3 regions of the Streptomyces sp. NPDC111516 genome follow, and region 1 is predicted to be linked to each of the others. Evidence: riboswitches for the same ligand, from Rfam matches in the RefSeq annotation. Region 1 holds a riboswitch; each other region holds the start of a gene.

The links. Region 1 has a riboswitch for cyclic di-AMP ahead of ACZ7L9_RS29310 (transglycosylase family protein). Riboswitches for the same ligand answer to the same signal wherever they lie in the genome.
Region 2: another riboswitch for cyclic di-AMP. It lies ahead of ACZ7L9_RS11600 (C40 family peptidase); the one in region 1 lies ahead of ACZ7L9_RS29310 (transglycosylase family protein).
Region 3: another riboswitch for cyclic di-AMP. It lies ahead of ACZ7L9_RS25140 (C40 family peptidase); the one in region 1 lies ahead of ACZ7L9_RS29310 (transglycosylase family protein).

The regions. Positions count from the first base shown of each region.
Region 1 is NZ_JBVKBV010000020.1:95,982-99,246, reverse strand. Features, by position in the region: gene ACZ7L9_RS29315 (transglycosylase family protein) at 30-995, shown strand; cyclic di-AMP (ydaO/yuaA leader) riboswitch at 1,296-1,467, shown strand; gene ACZ7L9_RS29310 (transglycosylase family protein) at 1,471-2,199, shown strand; gene eno (phosphopyruvate hydratase) at 2,503-3,265, shown strand, end outside.
Region 2 is NZ_JBVKBV010000004.1:279,935-283,199, forward strand. Features, by position in the region: gene ACZ7L9_RS11595 (hypothetical protein) at 1-120, shown strand, start outside; gene ACZ7L9_RS11600 (C40 family peptidase) at 229-1,404, opposite strand; cyclic di-AMP (ydaO/yuaA leader) riboswitch at 1,403-1,567, opposite strand; gene pcrA (DNA helicase PcrA) at 1,848-3,265, shown strand, end outside.
Region 3 is NZ_JBVKBV010000015.1:10,484-13,748, reverse strand. Features, by position in the region: gene ACZ7L9_RS25155 (ATP-binding protein) at 79-510, shown strand; partial or broken gene ACZ7L9_RS25150 (LysR family transcriptional regulator) at 667-1,161, opposite strand; partial or broken gene ACZ7L9_RS25145 (LysE family translocator) at 1,118-1,312, shown strand; gene ACZ7L9_RS25140 (C40 family peptidase) at 1,338-1,811, opposite strand; cyclic di-AMP (ydaO/yuaA leader) riboswitch at 1,815-1,979, opposite strand; gene ACZ7L9_RS25135 (hypothetical protein) at 2,383-2,691, opposite strand; gene ACZ7L9_RS25130 (ATP-dependent Clp protease proteolytic subunit) at 2,699-3,265, opposite strand, start outside.

The sequences.
Region 1 (3,265 bases):
CACTCGTCAGTCACACGGAAGGCATCCCCATGGGCTCCGCGAACGGCAGACACCGTCGCCCTCGTCAGGCACCCGCCATCGTCGTCGCCGCGGGCGTGACGGGATCGGCCATCGCCATCCCACTGCTCGGCGCGGCCGGCGCGCACGCGGCCGACGCCACGACCTGGGACCGGGTGGCCGAGTGCGAGAGCGGCGGCATGTGGAGCGCCGACCTCGGCAACGGCTTCTACGGCGGCCTGCAGTTCTCACAGGAGACCTGGAAGGCGTACGGCGGTGAGGCGTACGCCGAGCGCGCCGACCTCGCCAGCCGCGCGCAGCAGATAGCCGTGGCCGAGAAGGTCCTGGAGGACCAGGGTCCGCGGGCCTGGCCCAGCTGCGCGGTCATCTCCGGCCTCGCGGAGGACGGGACGCTGCCAGGCGTCGATCCCGGGGTCGCGCCCTCCTCCGAGCCGACGCGGAGCACGAAGCCGGCTGACGGCGCGTCGGCGTCCCCGTCCGATGACGCCACGCCGTCGGACAGGGCCTCGGGCGCCACGGACAGGACGGGCGGTTCGAAGCGCTCGGACGGTGCCCACGGGTCGGCTGGCCGGACCGGGACCCCCGCGAAGCGTTCGGCCACCGAGTCGGCCGCCCCGTCCTCCGACGCGCCCGAACTACCCGATACGCGAGATTCATCCGATTCCTCCGGCCGTACGGGTGGCAAACACCGCGGCGCACCGGCCCCCGAGGGGAGTCGGGGCGCGGACGGCAGCCTCGATCGTGAGTCGGGTCGCCACGCCTCCCGTGGCGACGGTGACACACGCGATGCGGGCGCGTCGGCCGCCGATGGCACGTACACCGTCCGCCCCGGCGACAACCTCTGGGCGATTGCTGACGCACAGAAAGTTCCTGGTGGCTGGCCTGCGCTCTATGAGACCAACAGAGGTGCCGTCGGCTCCGACCCGGACCTCGTCCTCCCCGGCCAGCGTCTCGATCTCGGCGTGAAGGCCGAGTGAGGGCGGTCTGAAAATCGGCTAAAAGAGCCCCAAAAATCGGGGTAGTTCAGAGGCCTATGTCCGCTTATGCGTAAGTGAGACATGGGTCTCTTTGTGTCAATTGGCGTGTCGCGCCCGGGGAGTCCTGTCGTATCGCCCCCCACCTGCGAAAACGACGGTTCCTCACATGCAAGTAAGGGCTGATTGTCTGATGTGTCCGTCTTTGAAAGTGGGGGTTGCCTATGTTTACGGTCGGAACCGCTCGCACCGCGGGCCCCGTCGACCGTCACGCCGAATCCTGCCGTCGGTCGAAGGGAACAGACGCGTAAAGCGCCGTAGGCAGGAGCGGGGGACCCAGGTAGGCGCCGGGCCCGATCGTCGAAGGACGCATCAGGACCGGCTTGGGGTGAAGTCGCGTGCTAGGACGTGCGACCGGGCAACTCACTTGGCCCGAACCCGACAGCTCACCTCGTAGGCGTCGGTGAGGAGAAGTTCCATGCTGCTTTCCAGCAAGGGCAAGCACCGCCGCCCGTCCAAGGCTGTCCGTGTCGCCACGCTCGCCGGTGTCGCCGGTGCCGCCGTGGCCGTTCCGCTGATGGGTGCGACCGGCGCCTCCGCCGCCTCCGTCGCCACCTGGGACGCCGTTGCCCAGTGCGAGTCGGGTGGTAACTGGTCCATCAACACCGGCAATGGCTACTACGGCGGTCTGCAGTTCTCGCAGTCCAGCTGGGCCGCCGCCGGCGGTACGCAGTACGCCCCCCGTGCCGACCTGGCCACCAAGGCCCAGCAGATCGCCACCGCAGAGAAGCTCCTCGCCATGCAGGGTCCGGGCGCCTGGGGCTGTGCCGGAGCCGGCAACCTGACCAACGACGGTGTGAACCCGGGCGTCGACACCGGCTCCTCCTCGAACTCCGGCGCCACCAAGCAGCAGAGCGCCCCGGCCGCACCGAAGCGGGCCGAGCGCACCGAGGCCCCCGCCGCCACCCGCTCGGACCGCTCCGCCGCCCCGCAGGCCGAGTCGAAGAAGACCGTCACCACCCCGACCGGCCAGAAGGTCAAGAAGGGTGACGGCGAGTACAAGGTCGCCTCCGGCGACTCCCTGAGCAAGATCGCCGCCGACCACAAGGTCGAGGGCGGCTGGCAGCGGCTGTTCGAGCTGAACAAGGACATCGTCAAGGACGCGGACCTGATCTACCCGGGTCAGCAGCTGCACCTGACCAAGTAGTCCAGGACCTCTCCTCCCCGAGCACCCCGGCCCGGCGCGCATTCCCCCGTATGCGCCGGGCCGGGGTTTCCTGTGTCGCGCGCCACCCCTGCGTGACGCTTCACCTCTGTGTGATCGTTCAACTGTTGTAGTTACTGACCAGTAAAATTCTGACGGTTTGTCCGGCGGTGCGCGCCCTTGGGTCGTTTTTCGTCCCAGGGGTCGGGCGGTCGTCCGACTGATCGGGCCGGGCCGGTTAGGCTCTTGTCGCAAGGCCAAAGTGACCCTGCACAACCAGTGTCATATCCCAGAAGGAGATGCCTCGTGCCGTCCATCGACGTCGTCGTAGCCCGGGAAATCCTCGACTCCCGGGGGAACCCCACGGTCGAGGTCGAGGTTGGCCTCGACGACGGCAGCACGGGCCGTGCTGCCGTGCCGTCCGGCGCCTCCACCGGTGCGTTCGAGGCCATTGAGCTTCGCGACGGTGACCCCAACCGCTACCAGGGCAAGGGCGTGGAGAAGGCCGTCCTCGCCGTGATCGAGCAGATCGGCCCGGAGCTCGTCGGTTACGACGCGACCGAGCAGCGGCTGATCGACCAGGCGATGTTCGACCTGGACGCCACCGAGAACAAGGGCTCGCTCGGCGCCAACGCCATCCTCGGCGTCTCGCTGGCCGTGGCCCACGCCGCCTCCGAGGCCTCGGACCTGCCGCTCTTCCGCTACCTCGGCGGCCCGAACGCGCACCTGCTGCCCGTTCCGATGATGAACATCCTCAACGGCGGGTCGCACGCCGACTCCAACGTGGACATCCAGGAGTTCATGATCGCCCCGATCGGCGCGGAGTCCTTCTCCGAGGCCCTGCGCTGGGGTGCCGAGGTCTACCACACGCTGAAGAAGGTCCTGAAGACCAAGGGACTTTCGACCGGTCTCGGCGACGAGGGCGGCTTCGCGCCGAACCTGGAGTCGAACCGCGCCGCCCTCGACCTCATCGTCGAGGCCATCAAGGAAGCCGGCTACGTCCCGGGCAAGGACATCGCGCTCGCGCTCGACGTCGCCGCGTCCGAGTTCTACAAGGACGGCACGTACG
Region 2 (3,265 bases), on a different contig from region 1:
GTCGTCATACTCGCGCTGGTCTACATCAAGCGGGACGAGGAGAAGGTCGACAAGGGTGCCTTCTCGGCCGTGGGCGGGCTGACGCTCGCCAACATCTTCATCGCCACGCTCTGGACCTGAGAAACCGAGACCTGGGGCCGCTGTCCTGAGAGCCGGGGCCTGAGCCGGACCCGGGTCCTGCGTCGGCCGGGGCGCGGCCCGCGCCCCGGCCGACGGCCACGCGAACCGCTACGCCGGCCGCACGCTGCCGTAGATCGGCATGTAGTAGATCGACTCCTCGCGCACATTCGCTCCCGGCTTCGGCGCGTGGATCATCATCCCGTCGCCCTTGTAGATGCCGACGTGGCTGATGTCGTCGTAGAAGAAGACGAGGTCGCCCGGGCGCAGGTCCGCCGTCGCGACCCGGGTGCCTGTTTTCACCTGGTCCCACGTGGTGCGCGGGATGCCGACGCCCGCGGCCTTCCACGCCGCCTGGGTGAGCCCGGAGCAGTCGTACGAGGACGGGCCCGTCGCGCCCCAGACGTACGGCTTGCCGATCTGGGCCCGGGCGAAGGCGAGGACCTTCTCCGCCTTGGTGGTGGCGCTGCTGTCCGAGCCGGTGCCCGTGCCGGTGCCCGTGCCGGTGCCCGTGCTCGTACCGCTGCCGGAATTTGCTTCCTTCGCGGCCTCTGCGGCCTTACGGTCCGCCTCCGCCTTGGCGGCGGCCTGCTGCTTGGCCAGTTCCTCCGCCTTGCGCCGGGCCTCCGCCTCCTTCTTCCGCTCCAGCGCCGCGAGCCGCGCCTTCTCCTCGACGGTCAGTTTCGACAGCAACGCGCGTGCCTCGCCCAGCTTCTTCTGGACGTCCTGCTTGCTGGTGCGCAGCGTGGTCTGCGTCGTGGTCAGCGTCTCCAGGCTCTGTACCGCTTCGGCCCGCTTCTTCGCCGCCTTGGTCTGCTGCGTACGGAAGTCCGTGATCGCCTTCTGCTGCCGGCTGGTCATCCGGTCCATCAGCTGGTTCTGGTCGAAGTACGACTGCGGGTCGTCGGCCAGGAAGAAGGTGGCGCTCGGCGCGATGGTGCCGCTGCGGTACTGCGCGGCCGCGTACGTGCCGAGCGTCCTGCGGGCGTCGTTGAGCTGGTCGGCGCGCTGGGCGACATCATTCAGCAGGGCGTCGACCTTGGTGCGCTGGGTGGCGGCGGCTTCCTTCGCCTGGTTGTACTGCTGGGTCGCGGTGCCCGCCTGCCGGTAGAGGTCGTCGACCTTCTTCTGGACGTCCTCGATGCTGGGTTTCGGGGCGGGGGCGGCCATCGCGCTCTGCGTGGAGAGCAGGGTCACGGACGCCAGTGCCGCCGTCGTGAGCCCGACGGCCGGTGTGGTGGTGCGCACCCGGGTGCGCGGTTTGCGATGCGACGCCAAGGCCGGCATCTCCTTCCGTGGACCGCCTACCGGGTTAGCTGTCGGGTTCGGGCGGAACGGAAGGCTGCCCTACGGTCCGCGTGGGGGCAAGGACCGATTCACCCCGGTGCTGCGTGTGGGTCCCCGGTTCCGGACTCCCGCGAGGGCAGCCCGGATTCGGCGTGGGCGCCCGCTCGGCGTGGTTCGCCTCAGGGGGTACGGGCCGCCCGGACGAGCACGCTAGCCAACCCATGGTGCGGCTGTGAAGGTTGATGTTCGATATGCCCGATACATTTTCGTGACCTCGGCGAAGTGGGGCGGCAAGGGCGGCCGGGGGCCCGGAATTCCTCACCCGGAGTGGGTGCCCGCTCTCTTTGCGTGCCCGGTAGCGGGGCGGGGTCGGTCATGCGGCCCGGGTCCGGTTCGGCATGCGGCCGTCGTGTGTCGGTGCGGCGGCCTAGACTCGACAAGCGATGAGCAGCCTCTTTGACGACAGCTTCCTGGCCGGCCTCCAGCACTCGGAGGAAGAGCCCCCGCCGCCCCCCGAGGACCCCGCACCCGAAGCGGTGCCGGAGGACCTCTTCGCGGGCGTATTCGACGGGCCCCCGCCGCCCAGGGAGGAGTACTACCGCGACGGCGCGCACCGCCCCGTCATCGACCCGGCGGCGCTCCTCGACGGGCTGAACACCGAGCAGCGCGCCGCCGTGGTCCACGCGGGCTCCCCGCTGCTCATCGTGGCCGGGGCGGGCTCCGGCAAGACGCGGGTGCTGACCCACCGGATCGCCCACCTCCTTGCCGAGCGCGGGGTGCACCCCGGCCAGATCCTGGCGATCACCTTCACCAACAAGGCCGCGGGCGAGATGAAGGAGCGCGTCGAGCAGCTCGTCGGACCACGCGCCAACGCCATGTGGGTCATGACCTTCCACAGCGCGTGCGTACGCATCCTGCGCCGCGAGTCGAAGAAGCTCGGCTTCACGTCATCGTTCTCGATCTACGACGCCGCCGACTCCAAGCGGCTGATGGCCCTGGTCTGCCGCGATCTGGACCTCGACCCGAAGCGCTTCCCGCCGAAGTCGTTCACGGCGAAGGTCTCCAACCTGAAGAACGAGCTGATCGACGAGGAGACCTTCGCCGGCCAGGCCGCGGACGGTTTCGAGAAGACCCTCGCCCAGGCCTACGCGATGTACCAGTCCCGGCTGCGCGAGGCCAACGCGCTGGACTTCGACGACATCATCATGACGACGGTCCACCTGCTCCAGGCGTTCCCCGACGTCGCGGAGCACTACCGCCGCCGGTTCCGGCACGTCCTCGTCGACGAGTACCAGGACACCAACCACGCCCAGTACACCCTCGTACGCGAACTGGTCGGCCCGGTCGGCGAGGGCGACGCCCCCGCCGAGCTGTGCGTCGTCGGTGACGCGGACCAGTCGATCTACGCCTTCCGCGGCGCGACCATCCGCAACATCCTCCAGTTCGAGGAGGACTACCCGGACGCGACCACGATCCTGCTGGAGCAGAACTACCGCTCCACGCAGACGATCCTGTCCGCCGCCAACGCGGTCATCGAGCGCAACGAGAGCCGCCGCCCCAAGAACCTCTGGACGAACGCCGGCACCGGCGCCCGGATCACCGGCTATGTCGCCGACACCGAGCACGACGAGGCGCAGTTCGTCGCCGACGAGATCGACCGGCTGACCGACGCGGGCGACGCCAAGGCAGGCGACGTCGCGGTCTTCTACCGTACGAACGCGCAGTCCCGGGTCTTCGAAGAGATCTTCATCCGCGTCGGACTGCCCTACAAGGTCGTCGGCGGCGTGCGCTTCTACGAACGCAAGGAGGTCCGGGACGTCCTGGCCTACCTCCGGGTCCTCGCCAACCCCGAGGACACCGT
Region 3 (3,265 bases), on a different contig from region 1:
AGCATCAGTGGCAATCTGGCGCGAAGCGCAACCGGGTCCGATCGCGAGTCGGTCCGGGTGGGAAAGGGACGGCTCGCCATGGCAGACCACCAAGAAGCAAGCATCACTCTGCCGAGCGAGCCGGTGTCGGTCGCGGCGGCCCGGAGATATGTGGACCGGGTACTCACCGAATGGGGCCTGGCCACCGCCACGGAGTTCGCCGACGGCATCCGGCTCATCGTTTCGGAACTCGCGACCAACGCCGTCCAGCACACCTTCGGACAGTCGCCCACCTTCACCGTGGACCTGAGGCTGGAGCGGGAGGAGCAGCTGCATCTGGGGGTGACGGACAGTCACCCGCGCTGGCCCCGGCGGCTGCCCGCCGCCGTTCAGCAGGACAACGGACGGGGCATGGTGATCATCCGCTCTCTGGCCAAGGAGTGCGGAGGCCGGCTCACTGTCACCCCCACCGCCGACGGCGGCAAGACGGTCTGGATCGCGCTCCCGTGGAGCATCCCCGTACAGAACTGACCGGCCTTCCGATCTGCCCCGTTCCCCGGGCAGGCCGACGGCTACGCCTCGCTCGCTGATCGAACACCCGGGATGCCGCGCTAGATTGACGGACCGATTCTTGTCCATAGGCAGTTGGAGACCCTCGGTGACCGAAGTTGTGGTGTTTCACCATGCTCAGGGCCTCACCTCGGGCGTGACCGCCTTTCCCGACGAACTGCGCGGTGACGGGTTCGCCGTGCGTACGCCCGACCTGTACGACGGCCGTACCTTCGACACCCTGGAGGCGGACTGGTGTACGCGGAACAGATCGGCGTCGAGGCACTCGGTGACGGCCGGTTCCACGTCCGGGTGGGCGCGACGGAAGGCGCTCAGGACCGGCGGAAACAGATGGACGCCCGCGGTGGTGAACGTACCGACGCGCAGACGTCCGCCGGAGAGCCCGGAGAGGTGGGCCAGCTCATGGCGGGCCTGGTCCATCTCGTCGAGGATCCGTCGTGCGCGTCCGACCAGCAGCTCGCCGGCGGCTGTGAGGTGGGCCCCTCAGTGGCGGCGGACCAGCAGCGCGGCGCCCGCCTCCCGCTCCAGTTCGGCGGGCTGCTGGGAGAGGGCGCAGGCGCGGTAGCGGCTCCCGAGGGCCTTGCTGCTTGCGACGATCGTCGTGCTGCTCACGTTGGTCTGGTTCCACGCCGTGGCGCTCCTGGTGGACCGGATGGGCCGGTGGCTGCGCAGGCCGCGTACCTCCCGCGCCATCGAGGGCGGCAGTGGCACGGCGCTCACCGCGTTGGGGCCGGTGCCGGCGTCCGGCCCTCTGCTGCACTGAGGTTCTCAGCTGCGCTGAGACCGCGTCAGCGGACCCGACCGTAAGAGACGCGCTTCGTCCAGATCTTCTCCAGCCGGACCACCGCACCGGTCCTCGGTGAGTGCCAGATCTTGCCGTGACCGGCGTAGATCCCCACGTGGTAGACGAAGCGGCCGGAGTGGAAGAAGACCAGATCGCCGCGTTGCCTGTGCGAGGCCGGGATATGACGAGTCTTGTTGTACTGCTGCTGGGCCGTGCGGGGGAGCTTCTTGCCCGCCTTCCTGAACGAATAGACCGTCAGCCCCGAGCAGTCGAAGCGGTTGGGGCCGATGGCCCCCCATCTGTACGGCGATCCCTTCTTGGACGCGGCGACCTTGAGCGCCTTCATGGAGAGGGGCGCCGCTTGGGCCTCCGTTGTGGCGCCCGGGGCGAGCATGGTGCCGCCGACGGCGGCCAGAGTCAGAACCGAGGCCGTACCGGCCCGGGCGAGCAGAGACGGGACATGAACCTGCGCAGTCATGCGCAACCCTTCGTCAGCCGCCTGTGAAGGATGACCTGTCGGGTTCGGGCTGGCGAAGTTGCCCGGCCGCGCTCGGCGGCTTCACCCCGAGGGCCGACCGGAGATCCGGTCGACCCGTTGTGCTCGGGTCCTCCACTCCTGCCGATCCACTTTTGTCGACCAGACATCCGGACGGCGGCAGGACTCGGCGTCCGCCCGGACCGCCCCGTCGCTGTGGCGGGGGCTTGTCGTCCCAGGGATCTTGACTCACCGACTGCCGGATTTCCGAGGAGGAACGACGAATTGTGTGGCTCCTCACGGATGACCCGTTCGGGTGGAGCCGACGGTTTCGGGAGTGCTGACGGTCATTCGGACCGGTCCCCGTACCAGGGGTGGAATCGCAGATTCCGCTCATTGCCCGCCCGGAGAACGCAAGTGGAGAATTCCCTCATGAGAGGAAGTTTCTACGCCGAAAGAGCGAGGAATTTTGATGTGACCACCGGGCGTGTCGCGAAGGGGAGTTGGGTGCCTCCTTCCGGGTGGGGGCAGGGGAGCCGGCTGGTCCCGACCGGCCTGGCGACGAAAGGGTTGATCAACTCGCCGGAGCGGGGGGCAGGGTGACGCGTCCGGCCCGCCGTTCCCCGTCCAGCACCCGCAGCGCCCGGACCAGGGTGGCGGCGTGGATCTGTGCTTCGCCGCGCTCGTGCATCAACGCGAGGGCGTCCCGCAGCGCACCCGCCCGTGAGGCCAGTGCCTGCGCGGCCCGCAGTGCGCCGTAGGTGTCGCTGCCGCGGGCCGGATTGATCCGGCCCAGCTGGTCGAGGACTTCGAGATAGCGGTCGATGAACTCGCCCTCGGCGCACGTCAGTGCGGGCAATGGTGGCAACTCGGATGGCGGCACAGGGCGTTCACCGCGCGCCGTGCGACGGGAGCGACGACTTCCGGTTCTCCACGATGTGGTCCACCAGTCCGTACGCCTTGGCGCCCGAGGCGTCGAGGATGAGATCGCGCTCGATGTCGGTGGCGATCTGTTCGGCGCCGCGGCCGGTATGGCGGGCCAGCAGCGTGGTGAGCATCTCTTGGACCCGCTCCAACTCCCTCGCCTCGATCTCCAGATCGGACGGCTGGCCCTGCACCGGCTCGGTGAGCTCGGGCTGCTGAACGACGACCCGCGCCCCGGGCAGTGCGTGCCGCCTGCCGGGAGCGCCCGCCGCGAGCAGCACCGACGCGCAGGAACCTGCCTGGCCGAGGCAGTAGGTCTCCACCTCGCAGGTGAGGTACTCCATCGTGTCGTAGATCGCCGACATGGCCCCGAACGAGCCGCCGGGGGAGTTGATGTAGAGGGAGATGGGCCGGTCCGGGGCGGCGTGTTCCAGGTACATGAACTGGGCGACCAGATCGTTGGCCGCGGTGTCGTCGACCGGGGTGCCGAGGAAGACGATCCGTTCGGCGAGCAGCTTGGAGTACGGGTCGAG